DNA from 3 places in the Thermopolyspora sp. NPDC052614 genome. Region 2 is predicted to be linked to each of the others. Evidence: riboswitches for the same ligand, from Rfam matches in the RefSeq annotation. Region 2 holds a riboswitch; each other region holds the start of a gene.
The links. A riboswitch is a leader RNA that binds a small molecule or an ion and turns the genes downstream of it on or off. The one in region 2 is predicted to bind cobalamin.
Positions count from the first base shown of each region.

Region 1: another riboswitch for cobalamin. It lies ahead of metE (5-methyltetrahydropteroyltriglutamate--homocysteine S-methyltransferase); the one in region 2 lies ahead of AB0K60_RS28650 (CbtB-domain containing protein).
Region 3: another riboswitch for cobalamin. It lies ahead of AB0K60_RS20915 (ribonucleoside-diphosphate reductase subunit alpha); the one in region 2 lies ahead of AB0K60_RS28650 (CbtB-domain containing protein).

Region 1 is NZ_JBFATZ010000009.1:195,232-203,137, reverse strand. Features, by position in the region: gene AB0K60_RS20950 (LLM class F420-dependent oxidoreductase) at 1-31, opposite strand, end outside; gene AB0K60_RS20945 (YcaO-like family protein) at 70-1,395, opposite strand; gene AB0K60_RS20940 (ABC transporter ATP-binding protein) at 2,069-2,890, opposite strand; gene AB0K60_RS20935 (iron ABC transporter permease) at 2,863-3,951, opposite strand; gene AB0K60_RS20930 (ABC transporter substrate-binding protein) at 3,948-4,970, opposite strand; cobalamin riboswitch at 5,173-5,297, opposite strand; cobalamin riboswitch at 5,500-5,640, shown strand; gene metE (5-methyltetrahydropteroyltriglutamate--homocysteine S-methyltransferase) at 5,757-7,906, shown strand, end outside.
Region 2 is NZ_JBFATZ010000016.1:147,605-155,510, forward strand. Features, by position in the region: gene AB0K60_RS28630 (DUF2795 domain-containing protein) at 1-95, opposite strand, end outside; gene AB0K60_RS28635 (hypothetical protein) at 247-837, opposite strand; gene AB0K60_RS28640 (MarR family winged helix-turn-helix transcriptional regulator) at 1,048-1,536, opposite strand; gene AB0K60_RS28645 (NADPH-dependent FMN reductase) at 1,623-2,213, shown strand; cobalamin riboswitch at 2,612-2,734, shown strand; gene AB0K60_RS28650 (CbtB-domain containing protein) at 2,784-2,963, shown strand; gene AB0K60_RS28655 (CbtA family protein) at 2,972-3,727, shown strand; gene AB0K60_RS28660 (histidine phosphatase family protein) at 3,766-4,302, shown strand; gene AB0K60_RS28665 (VWA domain-containing protein) at 4,379-6,457, shown strand; gene cobO (cob(I)yrinic acid a,c-diamide adenosyltransferase) at 6,501-7,103, shown strand; gene AB0K60_RS28675 (hypothetical protein) at 7,100-7,363, shown strand; gene AB0K60_RS28680 (cobyrinate a,c-diamide synthase) at 7,360-7,906, shown strand, end outside.
Region 3 is NZ_JBFATZ010000009.1:186,693-194,598, reverse strand. Features, by position in the region: gene AB0K60_RS20920 (ribonucleotide-diphosphate reductase subunit beta) at 1-646, opposite strand, end outside; gene AB0K60_RS20915 (ribonucleoside-diphosphate reductase subunit alpha) at 673-3,078, opposite strand; cobalamin riboswitch at 3,210-3,416, opposite strand; gene AB0K60_RS20910 (response regulator) at 3,519-4,187, opposite strand; gene AB0K60_RS20905 (ATP-binding protein) at 4,184-6,760, opposite strand; gene kdpF (K(+)-transporting ATPase subunit F) at 7,156-7,245, shown strand; gene kdpA (potassium-transporting ATPase subunit KdpA) at 7,245-7,906, shown strand, end outside.

The DNA of each region.
Region 1 (7,906 bases), on a different contig from region 2:
CCCCGTAGCCCATGGCCAGTCCCAGCCGCATGCGCCCTCCTTCGGTTCGGCTCGTGGTGCTCTCGGTCATCAGGCGAACGGCAGGGGCCGCAGCACAAGGGCGTCCTCGGTGAGCGGCCCCGGCACCCAGCCACGCGCGACGGGCTCGGCCGCCAGCCGGTTTCCGCCGAGGAGCGGGAAAGCCGCCGGGGCGCTGCCGTACAGGCCCGGCACCAGCACCCGGACCACGCTCAGCCCCGCCGCCCGCACGTCCCGCGTCGTCAGGTCCACCGCGTACACGCGCAGCCCCTGCTCGGCGAGCGACCGCAGCGGTCCGACGGTTTCGGGCGGGAGCGGCGGCCCGGACGGCACGCGCAGCCGGTCCAGTACGGCGTCCTGCAGGCGTTCGTCGAGATACACCTGGACGTGCATGCGCACGTCGTTCAGGTCGCGCCAGCCGTGCCGCAGATCGTCCAGGTAGGCCCGGTCCTCGCGGTACGGCAGGTAGGGCCGCCGGGTGATCGCGCCGCACCGGACCCCGCGCCAGAAGGGGCCGTCGCCGTCGAGCAGTTCGAGCCCGGTCTCGTAGGTGCCGATCGCCTCGGTGAACGCCTTGGCGGCGGCCTCCTCGGCGGTGGCCCGGCAGGCGCTGCCGAACCCCACGACCCGGCGCCGCCGGTCCTCCACGAAGACCGCGGCCACCATCGCGTCGAACGTCGAGGGCACCCGCAGCAGCGACACCGCGAGCCCGGCCTCGGCGGCCTCCCGCAACCCCGTCGCCAAGGGGCCCTCGGCCGGCGCCGGAAGCGGGGAGGCCGGGGCGCCGCTGTGCCACCACAAGGTCACCGCGTCGCGTTCCAGCACCTCCCGCAGCGCGGCCTCGCGCGCCCGCTCCGGCGAGTCGGCGGCCGCCGTCCCGGCCAGCACGGGGTAGTTCGTCGGCGGCTCCTCCCGGCGCGGGCCGCGGAAGTAGTTGACGTACGTCAGCGAGGCGGGCACCAGGACGCGTCCGCCGTCCAGGTCCTCGGCGGCGGTCCAGGCGATCTCCAGATCCGCCGTCATCGGCGTGAACGGGAAGCCCCGCGCCTCGTACTGGCCCTTGGAGTAGAGGGCGAACGTCCGGGGATCGACGGCGGGCTCGGCCAGCGTGCGGAACCCGGCACGGATCAGCCCATCGGGGACGTGGTCGGCGCAGTGGCGTTCGACCGCCTCGCCGATCGCGGCCTTGCGCGCCGCGTCGTCGTCGCCCAGGCTCGCACCGCCGGTCACCTGGTGGACGGACGCCGTATCCGGGTGGCTCGCCGGGTAGGCGGAGTAGGAGATCATGCTCGGGACGACCGGGGCGCGCGGCCGATCCCGCCGGATCCTGCTGATCAGCCCGAGTTCCTCGTCTACCAGTGGGCGGGGTCGTCGCACGCGGCTCCTCTCACCTGTGGCCATCGTGGACGGCCGTCATGGCCGGCCGTCGTTCCCCCGGGGGCCGGGACCGGCGAGGGCCCCGGCCGTACCGCCGACGGCGGCTACTCGTCGTCCTCTTCCTCACGCCACTCGAACGGCGCGTCCACCGCGGGGGTGTGGGACTTCACGCAGGACTGCAGGTCCTCGGGCTCGGCGAAACCGGCGTGCCTCATGTGTGTCCTCCTTCGGCCGTGCATATCACGCACTACTGCAAGTGATATGCAGTTGCTAGTCTATGGCAACTACTGAAGCACGGAAGCGTCGCGACTTCAAGGAATTGATTTTGGAAGCGCTGCGCAGTAGTCGCATTTGATCCCGTCAGGCACCCGGCGATGAAGGCAGCATGTGGTGCGCCGAAATGCCAGTTTCGGCTCGGCGAGCGTACCCTTTTCGGCCGGCCCGCTGCGGCCGAGCAGCCCGCTCGTCCGTACCCGGAGTTCACGTTGCGCCGGCCGCTCGCGCCGCCGCCATGAACAGTAATGAATGACCCGAATGCGGCCAAATCGCCAAAGGATGCGGCGATCGTTTCCGGAGGCGCCGGTCGAAACCATTACCTGGTCGCGGGACTCCAATTCCTTTGAAGCGCGTGACGACAACACCGGGACGGCGTCCGGCCAATCGCGCGGGGTCTTCAGTTCGCGGCGTCACCCCCTCCGGTTTTCACAATCACATGGGGGATGCCGGTCTCCGGATGCGGGGTGACCTCGGCCTCGACCCGGTAGACGTCCGCGAGCAGGGCGGGCGTCAGCACCTGGCGCGGGGTGCCAAGCGCCACCACCTCGCCGCCGTGCATCACGCAGATCCGGTCGCAGAACGCGGCGGCGAGGTTGAGATCGTGCAACGCGACCACCGTGGTGACCCCGAGCCCGCGCACCAGACGCAGCGCGTCGAACTGGTGGCGCAGGTCCAGATGGTTGGTCGGCTCGTCCAGCACCATCGTGCCCGGCCGCTGCGCCAGCGCCCGCGCGATCAGCACCCGCTGCTTCTCGCCGCCCGACAACCGGTCGAAGGGCGCATAGGCCAGCCCGGCCACGTCGAGCCGTTCCAGGGCCTCGGCGATGATCGTCCGGTCGTCGGCGTCGTCGCCGGCGAACGCCCGCTTGTGCGGGGTGCGACCCATGGCCACCACGTCGTAGACGGTCAGGTCGAAGTCGCCGCCGGTCTCCTGCAGGACCGCGGCCAGCCGCCGGGCCAGCCACCTGCCCGGCATCCGCCACACGTCCTGCCCGTCGAGCAGCACCCGGCCGGAGGTGGGCCGCCGGGCCCGGTAGAGCGTGCGCAACAGAGTCGACTTGCCCGCGCCATTGGGACCAACCAGCCCGAGCACCTCACCAGGCGCCACGTCCAGGCTCACCCCGCGCACGAGATCCTTGCCGCCGACGCGCACCGACACCTCTCGTACGGCCAGCTCGGCCGCCCGCGCCGTCACCGCGCCCGCCTCCTCATCAGCCATAGGAAGAACGGCCCGCCGACCAGGGCCGTGACGATCCCCACCGGGATCTCCTCGGGCGTGATCAGAGTCCGCGCGAACAGATCCGCCAGGATGAGGAACGCCGCCCCGAGCAGCGCGGTGGCCGGCAGCGCCCGCCGATGGTCGGCGCCGACGAGCAACCGCACCACATGGGGCATGATCAGCCCGACGAACCCGATGGTCCCGCTAACCGCGACGACGGTCCCGATCACCATGGCGACCAGCACGAACAACGCCGCCCGGAAGCGGTGCACGTCCAGTCCCAGCGAGGCGGCCGCCTCCTCCCCGGCCAGCAGCAGGTTCAGCGGACGGCTGACGCCGAGGAGCACGGCGGTGCCCAGCAGGACGGCCGCAGCGGGCACGCCCACCATCGCCCAGGTGGTGCCCGCCAGGCCCCCGAGCATCCAGCGCACCGCCGACTGCGCCTTGTGCGGATCGCCGGAGGTCACCACCAGGAAGCTGGCGACGGCCGACAGCACCTCGGCGGTCGCCACCCCGGCGAGCACCAGCCGCACCGTCGTCATCCGCCCGCCCGACCTGGCCAGGAAGTAGACGGCGACCAGCGCGGCCAGCGCCCCGGCGAACGCGGCGAACGGCAGCGAGAACGCCCCGAACAGCGTCAGGTTGAACACCACCACGCCCACCGCACCGACGCTGGCGCCCGAGGAGACGCCCAGCAACATCGGATCGGCCAGCGGGTTGCGCACCAGGGCCTGCAGCGCCATCCCGCAGACCGACAGGCCCGCCCCGATGACCCCGCACAGCAGCACGCGCGGCAGCCGCACGTCCATGACGATGGTCTCCCGCACCGGGGTCCAGACCTGGTCGGCCAGCGCCGGATGGATACGGTGCAGCAAAATCCCCCACACCTGCCCGGCCGGCAGGCTGATCGACCCGGCCGCGATGCCCGCCGTGCCCGCCGCGGCCAGCAGCAGCACGAGCAGCCCGATCACGAGCGGATACGGCGGCCCCGGCCGCCGCGGCGGCAGCGCGACGGCGGCCGGCGCGTCGACGCCCCGCGCCGCCTCGGTAAGCTCACTCACTTGAACTTGTCCGCGTGGATCTGGCGGGCCAGCGAGTCCACCGCCGACGGCACCCGCACGCCGAGCACCGCCGACGACAGCGGCAGCACCGCGAACCGCTCCTCCTTGATCGCCGGTACGTCCGCGAGCGCCGGATTCGACAAGAGGAACTTCTTCTTGTCGGCCACCGGCTGGTCGCCGTAGTCGTAGATGACGATCCACTCGGGCGCCCGCTCGGCCACCTGCTCGAACGACACGTCGCCCCACGCCTTATCCACGTCGGCGAACACGTTCTCGGCGCCCGCCGCCTTGATGATCTCGTTGCCGATGCCCTTGCCGCCGGCGGTGAACGCGGTCTTATCACCGCTGTCGTAAACGAACAGCTTGACCGGCGTCACTCCGGCGAGCTTCTCCTGGACCTCGCTCAAGGGGGCGCGCAGTCGTGCGATGAGCTTCTCGGCCCGATCCGGCACGCCGAAGATCTTGGCGACGTTGCGGATCTCCTGGTCCATCATGGGCATGGTCACCGGGCCGCTCGGGCACTCCTCGATGTTCAGGTAGGTCTTGATGCCGGCCTTGCCCAGCGCGTCACGAGCGCGGCCCTCCTTCGCGTCGAAGGCGCTGGCGAAGCCGCCGTACACGAAGTCGGGCTCCTCGGCCAGCAGCGCCTCGTAGGAGGGGTTCTCCTTGGCCAGCACCTTCACGCCGTCGTACGCCGCCTGGTACTCGGGCAGAATTTTGTCGTCGAGGTAGGCGGTGCCGATCATCGACTGCTCCAGGCCGAGCGCGAGCATCACCTCGGTGGCGTGCTGGTTGATCGACACCGCCCGCCGCGGCGGACTCTCGTACGTTGTGGTGACACCGCAGTTGTCGATGGTGACCGGGAATCCCGCGGCAGGCGCGGAGTCCGTGGCCGGGGCGGTCGCCCGGCCGGTGGTCGCGTCATCAGTGGGAGCGGCTCCGCAGGCGGCGACCAGCGCGGCGGAGATGAGAGCGGACAGCAGGGCGAGCAGCAGGGACAGGGGACGTCTGCCCGTCATGGACGGTTCCTCTCACGGGATGTGCACAACGGGGCGGCACTACCGGCATGCGGGGGGAGTCGCACGACGAAGGCCACCGGGCGCCCGCCCATGCGGCAACCGCGCGCCACGGGCACATGGCACGTTCCCTCGGCTCGTCGGGCACGCCGATCCGCTCCTCTCCGGGGAGATCCGCCCCAGTTCATTGAGGAGGCGACCGCGTGAGTCTCCTGGCTCTCGGGTCGATGCTCGTCCCCGCCTTCCCACCCCCAGGGGCAGTGGCTCAGTGGGGATCCGCTCGCCGATCACAGTGGCGGGACCGCGCCGGTCTCACACCGGCTTCCTCGTCCGCGCTCGCCTTTGCGCCATCATGACACGAGGGCCCTTCCGCCACCAGCGGCGGATCGGCCGTCCGGTCCGGGGCCGGCGGCCCTGTCGCGCGGCGGCGATCAGGCGGCGCTTCGGGCCAGGCCGATGTCGCCGGGCCGAATCGGGGGGTTATGCTGGCGGCGCGGTTGGTTCGCCCGGCGCCGTGCGGCGGCGGGCGTCGTAAGAGGGAACCCGGTGGAATTCCGGGACTGCCCCGCAGCGGTGAGTGGGAACGACCGCCGTCATGAGCACTGGACGGGATGTCCGTCTGGGAAGCGACGGCCAGTAGGAACGAGCACGACGCCCACGAGTCCGAAGACCTGCCCGCCGCCCGTGCGTCCCGTGTGGCGCGCGGTGGTCCATGGTCTCGCGGGAGGACCGGTGGCGGCCTTTCCCGATGCCTGTGGACCGGCATGGCACAGTCGAGGGAAGGACGCCATGAGTCAGGTCACCACGACCGTTTTGGGGTATCCCCGCATCGGCACCGGCCGGGAGCTGAAGCGGGCGATCGAGGATCACTGGGCCGGTCGCGCCGACGCCGGTCGGCTGGAGGAGGTCGCCGCCGAGGTGCGGCGGCAGATGTGGCGACAGATGGCCGAAGCCGGGCTGGACGCCGTCCCGTCCAACGTCTTCTCGCTGTACGACCACGTGCTGGACACCACCGTCATGCTGGGCGCGACACCTGAGCGGTTCGCCGGCCTGGACGACCCGTACTTCGCGATGGCGCGAGGGACAGACGGGGTGCCGCCGCTGGAGATGACCAAATGGTTCGACACCAACTACCACTATCTGGTCCCTGAGCTGGGGCCTGCCACCCGGTTCCGGCCGGACTGGCGCAAACCGCTGAGCGAGTACGCCGAGGCCGCCGCGCTGGGGATCCGGACCCGCCCGGTGCTGGTCGGCCCGCTGACCTACCTGCTGCTGGCCAAGCCGGCCGTGCCGGGATTCGCCCCGCTGGAACTGGTGGACGAGCTGACGGAGGTGTACGCCGAGCTGCTGGAGCGGATGTCCGGCGCCGGCGTGGCCGAGGTGCAACTGGACGAGCCGGTGCTGGCCGCCGACCGTACCGCCGGGGAACTGGCCGCGCTGCGGCGCGTCTACCGGCGCCTGGGGGCGCTGCCCAGCCGGCCACGGCTGCTGGTGGCGACATACTTCGGCGAGATCGGCGACGCGCTGGAGGTGCTGGCGAGAACCCGGGTGGAGTCGATCGGCCTGGACTTCGTGGCGGGGCCGGGCAACCTTGAGACGCTGGCCGCGGCGGGCGGCCTGCCGGGCAAGACGCTGGTCGCCGGGGTCGTGGACGGCCGCAACGTGTGGCGGGCCGACGTCGACAGGGCGGTGTCGTTGTGCGCGACCCTGCTCGGGCTCACCGACCGGCTGGTGGTGAGCACCTCCTGCTCGCTGATGCACGTCCCGCTGGACCTGGACGCCGAGACGGGCCTGGACCCGCGTCTACGGGAGAGGCTGGCCTTCGCCCGGCAGAAGACCGCCGAGGTGACGGCGATCGGCCGGGCGCTGCGCGAAGGGCACAGAACGAGACCCGCGACGCGGGTGAAGCGCGTCGTGGACGCGCGGGTGCGGGCTCGGCTGGAGGCGCTGGGACAGGGCACGTCGCGCTCCCCGTTCGAACGTCGCCGTGCCGCGCAGCGGGCCGGTCTGGGCCTGCCCGTCCTGGCCACCACGACCATCGGGTCGTTCCCGCAGACCGGCGACGTCCGGCGGGCCCGCGCCGAGCTGCGGGCCGGAACGATCGACCAGGCCGAGTACGAGCGGCGGATGCGCGCCGAGATCGACCGGGTGATCGCCCTTCAGGAGGACGTGGGTCTGGACGTGCTGGTGCACGGCGAGCCGGAACGCAACGACATGGTGCAGTACTTCGCCGAGTTGCTCGACGGCTACGCGACCACCGAGCACGGCTGGGTGCAGTCCTACGGCACCCGGTACGTGCGCCCGCCGATCCTGCACGGCGACGTCTCCCGGCCCGCGCCCATGACGGTGAAGTGGGTCACCTATGCGCAGTCCCGTACGAAACGACCGGTCAAGGGCATCCTGACCGGCCCGGTGACCATGCTGGCGTGGTCGTTCGTCCGCGACGACCAGCCACGGGCCGACACCGCGCGGCAGGTCGCGCTGGCGCTACGCGACGAGATCCGCGACCTGGAGGCCGCCGGGATCCGCATCATCCAGGTCGACGAGCCCGCGCTGCGCGAGCTGCTCCCGCTGCGCCGGGCCGCCCACCGGGACTACCTCGCCTGGGCCATCGGCGCGTTCCGGCTGGCCACCGGAGGCGTCGCCGACACCACCCAGATCCACACCCACATGTGCTACGCCGAGTTCGGCGAGATCATCGACGCCATCGGCGAGCTCGACGCCGACGTCACCAGCGTCGAGGCGGCCCGCTCCCGCATGGAACTGCTGGACGAGCTGCGCTCTGCCGGCTATCGGCGCGGCATCGGGCCGGGGGTGTACGACATCCACTCCCCCCAGGTGCCGACGGCCGAGGAGATCGAGGCCGCGCTGCGCACCGCCGTCGCCTCGGTGGACCCCGGCCTGCTGTGGGTCAACCCCGACTGCGGCCTGAAAACCCG
Region 2 (7,906 bases):
TGCCGCCGCGCGTGCTCCACGATCCGCTGCTTGTCCGCGGGAAAGTCAAGATCGTTCAGCGCTTCCTTCACCGGACGCGTATCACGCAATTTCATGCTCGTCCCCTACCCGTCACGCCGTACTCAACCGCGTGACCAGGCCCTTCACACCGCCCGCCGCCACCGGACCGGCACCGCGAGGACAGCGCCGATCCCCGCTCCGGCCGGTTGCGTCACCGGCGATCCGGCACCGCGGGGCAGCGCACGGTCACCTGAAGGGGCGGCCGGTGCCCTCGCCCGGCAGGTACCCGCCGTCATCGGCGTCCGTGCGGCCCGACCCGGCGTCCGGATCGTCCGCATCCGAGTTCGCCCACTCCATATCGCCGGTCACGTGGCCGCCACCCTGCGGCTCCCGGGCGCCCGGCCCGATGTCGTCGTACTCCGGACTGTCGTCGATCAGCCCCTCCAGCCGCTCGTCAACCGGACCCCGTACCCGGAACCCGGGCCGTCCGCCGCGGCCGCGCCCCTCCTCCGCCACCTCCGGCGTCGGATGCGGGCTCGGCCCCCACGTCTCGGAGTGCGGTTCGACCTCGTCGGTCCGCGCCCCCACGGACTTCTCGTCCGACCCCGCCGTGACGGTGTACTCGTCGTCGCGTCCGGCCATGTGCCCCATCGGCTCGGAGTAGCCGCTCTTGGGCTCGGCCTCGTCGCGGGCGTCGCCGGGGCCGAGGTTGGAGCCGCGAATCGACGCAGGACCCACATCGCCGCCCCTGTTGTGCAGATCGGGGTCGAAGGTGGTGCCTTTGTTCTGCTCGCGCAGCCTGCGTCGCTCGTCCTGTCTGTCGCCCTCGCCGGCCATCGAAACCCCCTCCTTCGCCCTCCACCCGGCCACCTGCCCAGGCCATCGCCCCCATAACGATGTAAGGCCGACGCCCCGATCAGAGCCCGGCGGCGCGGGCCCGGCAGCGGAGGACGAGGAGGCCGCCCACGGCGGGAAGCCACGCCATGAGCTTCGTCACCCCATCGGCATCCTGGTCGTTGACCCGGCGGACAGAGCCGACGGAGCTTGCTAAGCGGCGTCGTCGCCGGTGGTTTCGCTGCGGTGTGGCTCGATGCGGTCGATCAGCCGACCACTCCAGGCGCGGATTTCCGCGGCCTGCTGAGGGGTGAGCAAGTCGAGGAAGTAGCGGCGGATGTTGCCGGCGTGGACGCCGATGGCGTCCTGCGTGGCGCGGCGGCCCTCGGCGGTCAATCCGATCCCCGCGCGGCGGCCGTCTGCCCCGTACTGGGTCCGCTGCACGAGGCCGCGGTTCTCCATACGCGTCAGTTGGTGTGAGACGCGGCTCTTGTCCCAGTCGAGCGAGGCGGAGAGTTCGCCGACGCGCATCTGGCGGCCGGGTGCCTGCCACAGCGTCATCAGCACGCTGAACTCGGCCTTCGAGATGCCGCAGTCACGCTGCAGGCCACGGTCGAGTTCCCGGACGAGCAGGCGCTGGGCGCGCGTCCAGAGGTCCCAGAGCTCCCACTCCTCGGGCTTCAGCGTACGAGTCTCCGCCATGGCGCAAATGATACCGGACAGGCGAGTTGTCACATCAACTCCACTAGTCCTAGAGTTGACGTGACAACTCCCATGGAAGGAGCATCATGGCACTCCGCATTGGCATCATCCTGGGCAGCACCCGACCCGGACGTCGGGGCGAGCAGATCGCCGCCTGGACGATGGAGACGGCACGCGCACACGGCGGCGCCGACTACGAACTGATCGATCTCGCCCGCCACGGTCTCGGCAACCTCGACGAGGCCGGAAATCCGACCCACCAGCAGTACGAGCACGACCACACCCGCAACTGGTCGGCACTGATCGACGGCTTCGACGGCTTCGTGTTCCTCACCCCGGAGTACAACCACTCCTTCCCCGGCGCGCTCAAGAACGCGCTCGACTACATCTACCGGGAGTGGAACGACAAGGCCGCCGGCATCATCAGCTACGGCGGGTGGGCCGCAGGCGTCCGAGCCGCCGAGGCACTGCGACTCGTGCTCTCCGAACTCCAGGTGGCGACGGTCCGCACCCAGCCCGCCATCCCGCTGCTCCCCTCGTTCTCCACCGGCGCTTTCGTCCCGCCGGAGGGCCTCGACGTCGCGGTCCACGGCATGCTCGACCAGCTCATCGCCTGGTCCGGCGCGCTACGCGAGGTACGCGAGGCCAAGTCGAAGGCAGCCGCGATCGTCGGCTGAACCAGCGCCAACACGTCGGCCGACCCCGCCCTCGTCATCATCTCGATCACACGGCCAAGGCATGCACGGTGCTGGGGCTCGGCCTGCACCGCTGATCGGAGAAGTCGGCGCTATCCGACAGGCCCACCCAGGGGAGGGATAACCCTCCCCAGGATCGCCTTCGCATGCGTCAGCGCGCCTACCGTCTTGCCTTGATCGTCGGTAGTGATGTAGACATCGGCCAACTGGTCGAGAATCCACAGGCCGTAACCGCCGTCCTCGCCCGATGCACGGCGCGTGGGTGTGTCACGTGAGCCGATCGGGGTGCCGAGTCCATGGATCCCTCCTCCACGTTCGGGGTCGCGTGTGGTGGCCGGGTGGACGGCCGTGCGGGACGGTTCGTTGACGCGGACCGTACAAAAAGGTACGTTGCGGATGATTTCACGAGAGTCCAAGGGAAATCCGGTGAGAGGCCGGTGCGGACGCGCCACTGTATCCGGGATGCGGATCCCGGGAGCCAGGTCGCTTGGGCTGTTGTGACCTCACTGTTCGGGACGCGTCTATCCCTGGGGAGGCACTCTGATGAGTGGCATGTCCGCTCCTACGTCCATTCCGTTGCCGCGGCTGCGTCCATGGCTGCTGGCCGTACCTGTGTTGTTGCTGATCGCCTATCTCGTATTGATGGACAACGGGGCCGTGTCACAGGCAGGAGCGCTTCTGCATGAGCTCATGCACGACGGGCGGCACCTGCTCGGCGTGCCCTGCCACTAGGGGCGGGCGTGGTTCGAACCCTGCTGGTCAGGGGCCTGTTGGTGGGCCTGCTGGCCGGATTCGTCGCGGGCGCGTTCGCCTTCTTCGTGGGTGAGCCGCGGGTGGACGCCGCGATCGCGCTGGAGGAGGCCGGTGCCGCTTCGGCCGGGGAGGCCGGTCACGGGCATGCCGAGGAGGGCGGTCACTCGCACGGGGACGAGGTTGTGGTGAGCAGGCCGGTGCAGAAGGCCGGGCTGTTCCTCGCCACCGGGCTCTACGGGCTCGCCGTCGGCGGGATCTTCGCGCTGGTGTACGCCGGGGTGCGTGGCCGGGTCGGGCCGCGGGACGACGGGCTGCTGGCGGTGGTTTCCGCTGGGGTGGCGTTTCTCGCCGTCATTCTCGTGCCGTTCCTGAAATATCCGGCTAATCCGCCTGCTGTGGGGAATCCGGAGACGATCAACGGTCGTACGGCGCTCTACGTGGTGATGGTCCTGGTCGGCCTGGCCGCCACGGTCATCGCGGTGGGGACGGCGCGCAGGGTCGACTCGGGTCCGTGGCAGCGCTGGGCGGCGGCGGTGGCGGCCTTCCTGGTGCCGGTGATCGCCGCGTGGCTGCTGCTTCCGGCGATCAACGAGGTCCCCGACGGCTTCCCGGCGACGCTGCTGTGGGAGTTCAGGATGGCGTCGCTGGGCACGCAACTGGTGTTCTGGGCGGCGTTCGGCGTGCTGTTCGGGTGGGTCACCGACCGGGCGGCCCGGCGACCGGCGACCGCCGCGGCCGGGTAGGCGGCGTGTTGTTCATCCGGCATGCCACCACGCGGGGCATGCGGGGTGCCTGCTTTCCGGGCGACGACGAGGCCGACCCGGCGAGTCTCGCCAAGGCGGACGGCAGGGTCTTCGGCGGGGAGCCCGGGCGGAAGGTCTGGGTCTCCCCCGCCAGGGCCGCGTCGCAGACCGCGTACGCGCTGGGGATGGTGCCGCAGGTGGCCGTCGATCTCGCGGAGGCGGACGCGGGGCGTTGGCGCGGCCGGCCGTACGCGCGAATCGCCGAGGAGGAGCCGGAGGCGCTGGCCGCCTGGCTCGCCGATCCGGACGCGGCGCCGCACGGGGGTGAGAGCCTTCGATCGATGTCGGTGCGGGTCGCGGCCTGGATGGACGCCATGCGCGTCACGCCCGACGTCGTCGTGGTGTGCGATGTCGGCGTCATCCGGGCGGCGCTCGGCCACGCGCTCGGCGTCGGGATCGTGCCCGCCGCGCGCTTCGACATCGCGCCGCTGTCCGCCACCGAGATCGCCCTCGCCGGCGAGGGCTGGCGGGTCGCCTACGTCAACCACTACGTCAACCACACAGCCGCGACGTGACCGTCACCGCCGCCGGTCGGCGGCGTACACGTCAAGGTGCACGTCAAGGCGTACGCATCAAGGGGAAGGCCGCTTCGTGACCGTCACCTATCCGTTCAGCGCCGTCGTCGGGCTCGATGATCTGAAGCTGGCGCTGGTGCTCAACGCGGTCTCGCCGAGGGTGGGCGGGGTGCTCGTGCGCGGGGAGAAGGGGACCGCCAAATCGACCATCGTGCGGGCGCTTGCCGCGCAGTTGCCGCAGGTGGAGGTGGTGTCCGGGTGCCGGTTCGCCTGTGATCCCGGCGCGCCGGATCCGGCGTGTCCGGACGGGCCGCACGAGCCCGGCGAGCATCGCCTGCGGCGGGCCGCGGCGCTGGTGGAGCTGCCGGTCGGGGCGTCGGAGGATCGCCTGGTCGGGTCGCTCGACGTGGAGCGGGCGCTGACCGAGGGGGTGAAGGCGTTCGAGCCGGGATTGCTCGCCGCCGCCCATCGGGGGGTGCTGTATGTGGACGAGGTCAATCTGCTCCACGATCACCTGGTGGATCTGCTGCTCGACGCGGCGGCGCTCGGCACCTGCTATGTGGAGCGGGAGTCGGTCTCGGTACGGCACGCTGCCCGTTTTCTGCTGGTCGGCACGATGAATCCGGAAGAAGGCGAGCTGCGGCCGCAGTTGCTGGATCGGTTCGGGCTGACGGTGGAGGTGCGGGCGTCGCGGGATCCCGGCGAGCGGGCCGAGGTGGTACGCCGGAGGCTGGCGTTCGACGCGGATCCGGAGGGGTTCGCGGCGGAGTGGGCCGAAGAGGAGGCGCGGCTCGCGCGGCGGATCGCCGAGGCGCGGGCGCGGGTGGGCGCGGTGCGACTGCCGGACGCGCGGCTGCGGCAGATCGCGACGGTGTGCGCGGCGTTCGAGGTGGACGGGTTGCGGGCCGATCTGGTGACCGCGAACGCGGCGATCGCGCACGCGGCCTGGCACGGCCGGGACGCGGTGACGACCGAGGATGTGCGGGCGGCGGCCCGCCTGTCGCTGCCGCACCGGCGGCGGCGTGACCCGTTCGACGCGCCGGGGCTGGACGAGGAGTTGCTGGATGAGCTGCTGAGGCAGACCTCCGGTCCCGACGATGACGTGCCGCCCGACGGCGGTGGCGGGGAGTCGCCGCCCGATGGGACGAATCCGGATATTTCTGGGCTTGATCCAGCGGGCCAGGAACGGGAAACAGGGGCGACCGAACAGACCCGGCCGGGCCCCCTGGCCCCGCCGGAACAACCGGAGGGGCCAGGGGTCCCGACCGGCCGCCGGGAGGACGCCGGGAATGGCGGCCGCGACGCCGACGACGCCCGGCCGGAGGAGACGGGACGGCGATCCGGCGACGGCTCCGGCCAGGTCGCCGCCGTCGCCGCGCCGTACCGGGTGCCCCTGCTGAAGGTGCCGGGGGTCGGCGAGGGCGCCGCCGGGCGGCGCTCGCGATCGCGAGGCCGGCACGGCCGGGGCATCGGAGCCCGGTTGCCGCAGGGAAAGGCCCACGACATCCACGTGACGGCGACGCTGCTGGCCGCCGCACCCCACCAGGCCCGGCGTGGCCGCACCGGACCGGGCCTCCTGCTCCGGCAGGACGACCTGCGGCAGGTCGTCCGCGAGGGCAGAGAGGGCAACCTGGTGCTCTTCGTCGTCGACGCCAGCGGCTCGATGGCCGCCAGAAAACGGATGACCACCGTCAAAACCGCCGTCCTGAGCCTGCTGCTCGACGCCTACCAGCGCCGCGACAAGGTCGGCCTGGTCACCTTCCGCGGCACCACCGCCGAGGTGCCGCTGCCGCCGACCTCCTCCGTCGAAGCGGGCGCGGCCCGGCTGCGCGCCCTGCCCACGGGCGGACGCACCCCCCTGGCCGCGGGCCTGATCAAGGCGGCCCAGGTGCTCCGCGTGGAACGCCTCCGCGACCCCGCCCGCCGTCCCCTCCTGGTGCTCGTCACCGACGGCCGCGCCACGTCCGGCGGCGACGTGGACCGCGCCGCCGCCCTCCTGCACGGTACGGCGAGCGTGATCGTGGACTGCGAAACCGGCCCGGTACGGCTCGGCCTCGCCGCGCACCTGGCCGCCAGGTTGCAGGCCGCGCTCGTCCCTCTCGACGCGCTGTCCGACCTGGGCTCGGTCGTACGCGCCCATAGAAGGGCCGGCTGAGGAGCGCGGCCGTACGCGCAAACGCACGAGAGGAAGGGCGGAGATGCCGCAGGGGAAGCCGGTGTCGGTGCCGGATGACGGACTGACCACGCGGCAGCGGAGAAACCGGGCGCTGCTGATGGTGCATACCGGGCCGGGCAAGGGCAAGTCGACGGCCGCGTTCGGGATGGCGTTGCGAGCCTGGAATCAGGGCTGGCCGATCGGGGTGTTCCAGTTCGTGAAGTCGGCCAAGTGGCGGGTCGGCGAGGAGCGGGCGCTGCGGGTGCTCGGGGACAGCGGTGAGGGCGGGTCGGTGGCCTGGCACAAGATGGGCGAGGGCTGGTCATGGATTCAGCGGCCCGGCACCGAGCGAGATCACGCGGCCGAGGCGCGGGAGGGCTGGGCGCAGATCAAACGGGACCTGGCCGCCGAAACCTACCGGTTCTACGTACTGGACGAGTTCACCTATCCGCTCAACTGGGGCTGGCTCGACCTGGACGACGTCGTAACGGCGCTGACGACCCGCCCGGGAAACCAGCATGTGGTGATCACAGGTCGGGACGCCCCCGACCGCCTGATCGAGGTGGCCGACCTGGTGACCGAGATGGGCAAGGTACGCCACCCCATGGACGCCGGGCAGAAGGGACAGAAAGGCATCGAGTGGTGACGCGTGCCGTCCCGCGTCTCGTCATCGCCGCGCCCAGCTCCGGCGGCGGCAAGACGACGGTCGCCACCGGCCTGATGGCCGCACTGCGCGCCCGCGGCCTGCGGGTCTCGCCGCACAAGGTCGGCCCGGACTACATCGACCCCGGCTACCACGCCCTCGCCACCGGCCGCCCGGGGCGAAACCTGGACCCCTGGCTGGTGGGCGAGGACCGTACCGCACCGCTGTTCCTGCACGGCGCACGGAAAGGCATCGAGTGGTGACGCGTGCCGTCCCGCGTCTCGTCATCGCCGCGCCCAGCTCCGGTGGCGGCAAGACGACGGTCGCCACCGGCCTGATGGCCGCACTGCGCGCCCGCGGCCTGCGGGTCTCGCCGCACAAGGTCGGCCCGGACTACATCGACCCCGGCTACCACGCCCTCGCCACCGGCCGCCCGGGGCGAAACCTGGACCCGTGGCTGGTGGGCGAGGACCGTATCGCACCGCTGTTCCTGCACGGCGCACGGGACTGCGACATCGCGATCGTCGAGGGCGTGATGGGGCTCTTCGACGGCCGGGGCGATGACGACTTCGCCTCGACGGCCCACGTCGCCCGCCTCCTCGACGCGCCGGTCGTGCTGGTCGTGGACGTGTCCCGGCAGAGCCGCTCGGTGGCGGCGGTCGTGCACGGTTTCGCCACCTTCGACCCCCGCGTACGGCTCGGCGGCGTCATCCTCAACCGCGTCGGCTCCCCCCGCCACGAGGAACTGTGCCGCTCGGCGCTTGCCGCGTACCCCATCCTGGGCGCGATCCACCGCGACGACGCCG
Region 3 (7,906 bases), on a different contig from region 2:
CGAAGGCGAAGGCCATGTGCATGGACTCGTCGCGGAAGACCCAGTTGGTGCCCGAGGCCAGCCCGTTCAGCAGGCCGCGGGAGCGCAGGAAGTAGACGTAGGCGAAGGCGCCGTAGAAGAACAGGCCCTCGATGCAGGCGGCGAAGCAGATGAGGTTGAGCAGGAAGGCGCGGCGGTCGTCGCGGGTCTCCAGCCGCCGCAGGTCGCCGATGGAGTCGATCCAGCGGAAGCAGAACTCGGCCTTGCGCCGGATGGAGGGGATGTTCTCCACGGCCGCGAACGCCTCGAAGCGCTCCCGCTCGTCGGGGACGTAGGTGTCGAGCAGGTTCAGGTAGAACTGGACGTGCACGGCCTCCTCGAAGAGCTGCCGCGACAGGTACAGGCGTGCCTCGGGGGCGTTGATGTGCTGGTAGAGGTTGAGCACCAGGTTGTTGGCGACGATCGTGTCGCCGGTGGCGAAGAAGGCGACCAGGCGGCTGACCAGGTGGCGTTCGGCCGGTGACAGTTTCGGCAGGTCCTTGAGGTCGGAGTACAGGTCCACCTCCTCCACGGTCCAGGTGTTCTTGATCGCGTCGCGGTAGCGGTCGAAGAACAGCGGGTAGCGCATGGGGCGCAGGGTCAGGCTCATGCCAGGATCGAGCAGCATCAGGGTCTCCGAACGGTCGCGGCGGGTTACTGGCAGGCTTCGCAGGACTCGGGGTTCTCCAGCGAGCAGGCGAGGGCGTCCTCGGACTTGTTCGCGACGGGGACGGTGGCCTGCTGAATGCGGGTGGCCGGGCGCGAGCGCAGGTAGTAGGTGGTCTTCAGCCCGGACTTCCAGGCGTACAGGTACATCGAGGAGAGCTTGTCGATCGTCGGGGCGCTCATGAAGAGGTTGAGCGACTGGCTCTGGTCGATGTACGGCGCACGCGCGGCGGCCATGTCGATCAGCGCGCGCTGCGGCAGCTCCCACGCGGTGCGGAACAACCGGCGCACGTCCTCCGGGAGCTCGGCGATGCCCTGCACCGAGCCCTCGGCCTGCTTGATGGCCGCTCGGACGCGCTCGTTCCACAGGCCGCGCGTCTTGAGCTCGGCCACCAGCGCGTTGTTGATCTGCAGGAACTCGCCGCTGAGGGTCTCACGTTTGAAGAGGTTGGACACCTGCGGCTCGATGCACTCGTAGGCGCCGACGATCGAGGCGATGGTGGCGGTGGGAGCGATCGCGATCAGCAGCGAGTTGCGCAGGCCGTGGGCGGCGATCCGCTCGCGCACCGCGTTCCAGCGCTCGGTCTGGGTGCCGCTCTCACCCCAAAGGTCGTGGTGGAGCCGGCCGCGCGCCGCCCACGTCTGGTCGTAGGCGGGGTGGGCGCCGAAACGCTCGGCCAGGGCGGCGGAGGTCTCCAGCGCCGACAGGTAGATCTCCTCGGAGACGCGGGTGGACAATTCCTTGGCCTCGGGCGAGTCGAAGGGCAGGCGCAGCGCGAAGAAGACGTCCTGCAGGCCCATCACGCCAAGCCCGACCGGCCGCCAGCGCGGGTTGGACGCCGCCGCCTGCTCGCTGGGGTAGTAGTTGATGTCGATCACGCGGTCCAGGAAGGTGACCGCGGTGCGGACGGTGGCGCGCAGCCGCTCCCAGTCGACGCCCGCCGTCCCGGAGCCGACGGTCAGGTGCGCGGCGAGGTTGACCGAGCCGAGGTTGCAGACCGCGGTCTCGGCGTCGCTGGACACTTCGATGATCTCGGTGCACAGGTTGGACAGGTGCACCACGTTGCCGGGCTCGGCCGCCTGGTTGCACAGGCGGTTGGCGGCGTCCTTGAAGGTCATCCAGCCGTTGCCGGTCTGGGCGAGGGTGCGCATCATCCTGGCGTACAGGTCGCGGGCCCTGACCTGCCGGACGTACCGTCCCGCCTGCTCGGCGGCGCGGTAGGCCTCGTCGAACGCCTCACCCCAGAGGTCGGGCAGTTCGGGGAGCTCGTCGGGGTCGAACAGCGACCACACGCCGTCGGCCTCGACGCGGCGCATGAACTCGTCGGGGATCCAGTTGGCCAGGTTGAGGTTGTGGGTACGGCGGGCGTCCTCGCCGGTGTTGTCGCGAAGCTCCAGGAACTCCTCCACGTCCGGGTGCCAGGGCTCCAGGTAGACGCAGGCCGCGCCCTTGCGGCGCCCGCCCTGGTTGACGGCGGCCACGGAGGCGTCGAGGGTGCGCAGCCACGGGACGATGCCGTTGGAGTGGCCGTTGGTGCCGCGGATCAGCGCGCCCCGGGAACGGACCCGGGACCAGGCGATGCCGATCCCGCCGGCGAACTTCGACAGTTGCGCCACCTGCGCGTAGCGCTCGTAGATGGAGCCGATCTCGTCACGGGGCGAGTCGACCAGGTAGCAGGACGACATCTGGGTGTGTCGCGTGCCGGAGTTGAACAACGTCGGGGAGCTCGGCAGGTAGGCCAGCGACGACATCAGCCGGTAGAAGCCGATGGCCTCGGCGGGCGTCTCGGCCAGCCCGCACGCCACGCGCAGCAGCCAGTACTGCGGCGTCTCCACCACCAGCCGGGTGGACGGATGCCGCAGCAGGTAGCGGTCGTAGACCGTGCGCAGCCCGAAGTACTCGAACCGCAGGTCGGCGGAGAGGTCGATGGCGTCGTCGAGCTTACGCGCGTTGGCGGCGACGAACGTCGCGGTCTCGTCGCCGATGAGCCCCTCGGCGTGGCCCAGCCGGATCGACTGGCTGAAGGAGGCCACCCCCTGGCCGCGGACCTCCTTGTCGATGTAGCCGGACAGCAGCCGCGCGGCCAGGCGCGAGTACTGCGGTTCCTCGCCGATCAACTCGGCGGCCGTCTGGATCGACAGCCGGTCCAGCTCGGCGGTGGTGGCCCCGTCGTACAGGCCGCTGATCGTCTTGGTGGCCACCCGCATCGGGTCGATGTCGGTCAGATCGTCGGCCCAGCGTCCCACCGCACGTACGATCTTGTTGACGTCGACCGGCTCGGTCGTGCCGTTGCGCTTGCGCACGTGCATCTGGACCCGCCGCGGCGCGGGCGCGGCGGGATTCTCCGGCGTCGCCTCGGCCGGGTCGGTGGTCGGATCCCCGGTGACCGTCACTGCGCTCTCCCCTCGTGAACTCGGTCATGACCGAGAACACGCGCAGGAGGCTCCGGCAAGGGACCGCACAGCCCTCGCGCCCGGTGCCGTCGGCCGTCCCGCGCGGCCTCGGAGCCACCGCACACGGTGGATCGTGTACGGCCGCGGCCGGCAGGTCTTCGGACTCGTGGGCGTGCTGCTCGCTGCCTACTGGCCGTCGCTTCCCAGGCCCTTGGCCCAGTGCGTTTGACGGCGGTCGTTCCCACTCACCGCTGCGGGGCAGTCCCGGATTTCCACCGGGTTCCCTCTTGCCTCGGCCACCCTGGCTGGGTAACCGAACCGGCTGCAGGGAACACCATATATAGAGCTGATCTGAAAAGTCACACCCAACATCTCGTGGTGCGAAGCGTGTCACACACGGTGTCGTCCGGCGGAGCCGACAGCGGAGCCGAGCGGGGAGCTCAGGGAAGGAATCGGTACCCCATTCCCGGCTCGGTGATGAGATGACGGGGACGGGCCGGATCCCGCTCCAGCTTGCGCCGGAGCTGGGCCATGTACTGCCGCAGGTAGTGCGACTGGCGGACGTACTGCGCTCCCCATACCTCGGTCAGCATCTGCCGCTGGCTGATCAGCTTGCCCGGGTTGCGGATCAGCAGTTCGAGCATGTGCCACTCGGTGGGCGTCAGCCGTACGCCGCCGGAGACCGACTTGGCCACCAGGTCCACCAGGTGGTCGCCGATCTGGACCCGCGCCGTCTCGGCCTCGGTCATGGCGGCGCGGCGGGACACCGCGCGCACGCGGGCCAGGAGTTCGTCGATGCCGAACGGCTTGGTGACGTAGTCGTCGGCGCCGGCGTCCAGGGCGTCCACCTTGTCCTGGCTGCCCGCGCGGCCGGAGAGCACGACGATGGGGACGGTGCTCCAGCCGCGCAGCCCGTGGATGACGTCCACGCCGTCCATGTCGGGAAGGCCGAGGTCGAGCAGCACGAGGTCGGGGTGGGTGTCGGCGGCCTTGCGCAGCGCCGCGGCGCCGTCGGCGGCCACCTCCACCTCGTAGTGCCGGGCGGCGAGGTTGATCCGCAGCGCCCGCAGGATCTGCGGCTCGTCGTCCACGATCAGGATGCGGGTCACGCGGACGTCCGCCCCCGCTCCGCCTCTTCGGCGACCGCCTCGTCGGCGATCGGCAAGGTGAGGATCATCGTCAGCCCTCCGCCAGGGGTCTCCTCCGGCACCAGTGTGCCGCCCATCGCCTCGGTCAGCCCGCGGGAGAGCGCCAGGCCCAGGCCCACGCCCACATGGGTGTCCCGGTCGCCGAGCCGCTGGAACGGCAGGAAGATCCGCTCGTGCGCCTCCGGTGGGACGCCCGGTCCGCGATCGATGATCCGGATCTCCAGGTGGGCGCCGTGCCGGCTCGCGGTGACCAGGATGCGGGTGTCCTGCGGCGAGTAACGCACGGCGTTGGACATCAGGTTGACCAGCACTCGCTCCAGCAGCACCGGGTCGGCCAGCACCTCGGGCAGGTCCATCGAGACCTCGGTCAGAATCCTCCCCCGCGCCGTGCCCAGATCGTCCGCCGCGCGCGGCACGACCTCCTCAAGCGCCACCGGCTGCCGGGCCGCTCCGAGCACGCCGGCCTGCAACCGGCTCATGTCCAGCAGGTTCGCGACCAGCCGGTCCAGCCGGCCCAGCGACTCGTCGGCCGTCGCGAGCAGTTCCTCCCGGTCGTCGGGCGACCAGTCGACATCGCGGGCGCGCAGGCTCTCCACGGCGGCTTTGGCCGAGGCCAGCGGCGTACGCAGGTCGTGGCTGACCGCGGCAAGCAGCGCCGTGCGCATCTTGTCCGCCTCGGCCAGCGGCCGGGCCTGCTCGGCCTCCCGGGCGAGGCGTTCCTGGCGCAGGGCCACGGCCGCCTCGGCGGCGAACGCCTCCAGCACCCGCCGGTCCGACGCCGCCAGCAGCCGCCCCCGCGCGGCCAGCATCAGATTGTCGTCGATGACCACGTCGGTGTCGCCCGCTCCGGGGGACGTGCACGGGGGGCCGCCGGACGTGGCCACGATCCGCCACGCGTCGGGGTCGGACTGGTCGTCCGGCCCCTGCACCGTGCCGGGCCTGCGCTCCAGCAGCGTCACCGAGGCCAGGTTGAACGTCTCGCGCATCCGGTCCAGCAGCGAGGACAGGGCCGCCTCGCCGCGCAGCACGTGCCCGGCCAGGGTGGACAGCAGTTCGGCGTCGGCGGTGGCGTGCGCCGCCTCCCGGGTACGCCGGGCGGCCAGATCCACGATCGCGCTCACCGCCGCGGCCACCACCACGAACACGATCAGCGCGAAGAGGTTGTCCGGGGCGGCGATGGTGAACTCGTGCAACGGCATGGTGAAGAAGTAGTTCAGCAGCAGTGAGCCTCCGATCGCGGCGGTCAGCGCCGGCCACAGCCCGCCGGCCAGTGCGACGCCGACCACGAGCAGCAGGAACATCAGGATCTCGCTCGGCAGCGCGAGCACGTCCCGGAACGGCAGGAGCGTGGCCGTCAGCGCCGGGGCGCCCGCCAACGCCACCGCCCAGCCGACGGCGCGCCGCTTGCGCGTCAGCGCGGCGCGCGAGCGGGACCGCCTGCGCCGTCCCTGCCGCGCCTCGGGATGCGTGACCATGTGCACGTCGATGGGCCCGGATCTGGCCGTCGTCTCCACACCCACGCCCGGGGCGAGCACCTGGGCGAACCGGCCGCGCCGGGAGGCGCCCAGCACGAGCTGGGTGGCGTTGACTCCGCGGGCGAAGTCCAGCAGGGCGTCCGGGACGTCGTCGCCGACGACCTGGTGGTAGGTGCCGCCCAGGCTCTCCACCAGGGTGCGCTGGCGGGCCAGGTCGGCGCCGTCCCCTCCGCCGGACAGGCCGTCGGATCGGGTGACGTGTACGGCCAGCAGGTCGGCCCCCTTGGTGCGCGCGGCGATCCGCGCCGCGCGACGGATCAGGATGTCGCTTTCCGGCCCGCCGGTCAGCGCCACCACCACCCGCTCGCGGGCCTCCCAGGTGCCGCCGATGCCGTGCTCGGCCCGGTAGCGTTCGAGCTGCTCGTCGACTCTTCCCGCGACCCACAGCAGGGCCAGCTCGCGCAACGCGGTCAGGTTTCCCACCCGGAAGTAGTTCGACAGGGCGGCGTCCACCTTCTCCGGCGTGTACACGTTGCCGTGCGCCAGCCGCCTGCGCAGCGCCTCGGGCGACATGTCCACCAGCTCGATCTGATCGGCGCGGCGCACCACCTCGTCCGGCACCGTCTCGCGCTGCGGCACCCCGGTGATCCGTTCCACGACGTCGTTGACCGACTCCAGGTGCTGGACGTTGACGGTGGAGATGACGTCGATGCCGGCGTCCAGGATCTCCTCCACGTCCTGCCATCGCTTGGCGTTGCGCGCGCCGGGCACGTTGGTGTGCGCCAGCTCGTCGATCAGCGCGATCCTGGGCCGGCGGGCGATCACCGCGTCGAGGTCGAGTTCGGTGAAGGTGGCGCCCCGGTGGACCATGCGTCTGCGTGGGATGGTCTCGATGCCCTCCAGCAGGGCGGCGGTGTTCGCCCGTCCGTGCGTCTCCACGAACCCGGCCACGACGTCCCGGCCCCGGCGCAGGGCCCTGCGGCCCTCGCTCAGCATCGCGTAGGTCTTGCCCACTCCGGGCGCGGCCCCCAGATATATCCGCAACCGCCCGCGCGCCAACGCGATCACCAGCTTCCAGCCCGGCACCTCGCCATCCACTGACCGTTGGAACAGTGGTATATGACCAGGAAATCCGGGAGCCGACCGTTCAGGACATTCTTGACGCGTTCTCTACGCCTATCACCCTGATTTTTACGTCTTCCATACGCCCTCCGCTGGACCGACGGCGTGCGTCGGCCGTGTATGGGCGGCGTCAAAATTCGCTCCATCACCGTAGAGAACCCGTCAAGATCCCCCACATCACCACTCAGGCCGTATTTCATCTTTTCGACGGCCGGCGAATCCGCCGGTGACGGCAGAACGTGAGGAGTGGGGATGGCCGACGTCATCTTCGTCGCCCTGACAATCGCGATCTTCGTGATCCTGAGCCTCGCCGTACGGGCGGTGGAGCGGCTATGAGCGCCGTCAACGCCGTCGGCCTGATCGTGGTCGTGTTGTTGGTGATCTTCATGGTCGCCGCCCTGCTGTTCCCGGAGCGTTTCTGATGAGCTCGACGACGGCGGGACTGCTGTTCATCGCCTCCCTCATCCTCGCCCTGGCGGCCACGCACCGGCCACTGGGGGACTACATGTACCGCGTCTACACCGGAACCCGGCACCTCGCCGCCGAGCGGGTGATCTACCGTCTCATCGGGGTGCGGCCGGACGCCGAACAACGCTGGAGCGGGTACGCGCGCAGCGTGCTGGCCTTCTCCGCGATCTCCATCCTGTTCCTTTACGCCTTCCAGCGGCTGCAGGACAAGCTGATCCTCAGCCTGGGATTTCCCCCGGTGACCGACCACATCGCCTGGAACACGGCCGTCAGCTTCGTCACCAACACCAACTGGCAGGCCTACTCCGGCGAGTCCACCATGGGCCACCTGGTGCAGATGGCCGGCCTGGCGGTGCAGAACTTCGTCTCCGCCTCCGTCGGCATCGCGGTGGCGATCGCGCTGGTGCGGGGCTTCGCCCGCAGCCGCACCGATGAGCTGGGCAACTTCTGGGTCGACCTGGTCCGCGGCACCGTGCGCGTTCTGCTGCCCATCGCCTTCGCCGGCGCCCTCATCCTGGTCGCCGGCGGCCTGGTGCAGAACTTCACCGGCCCGCACGAGATCACCACGCTCACCGGCGGCACCCAGAACATGACCGGCGGGCCCGTGGCCGGCCA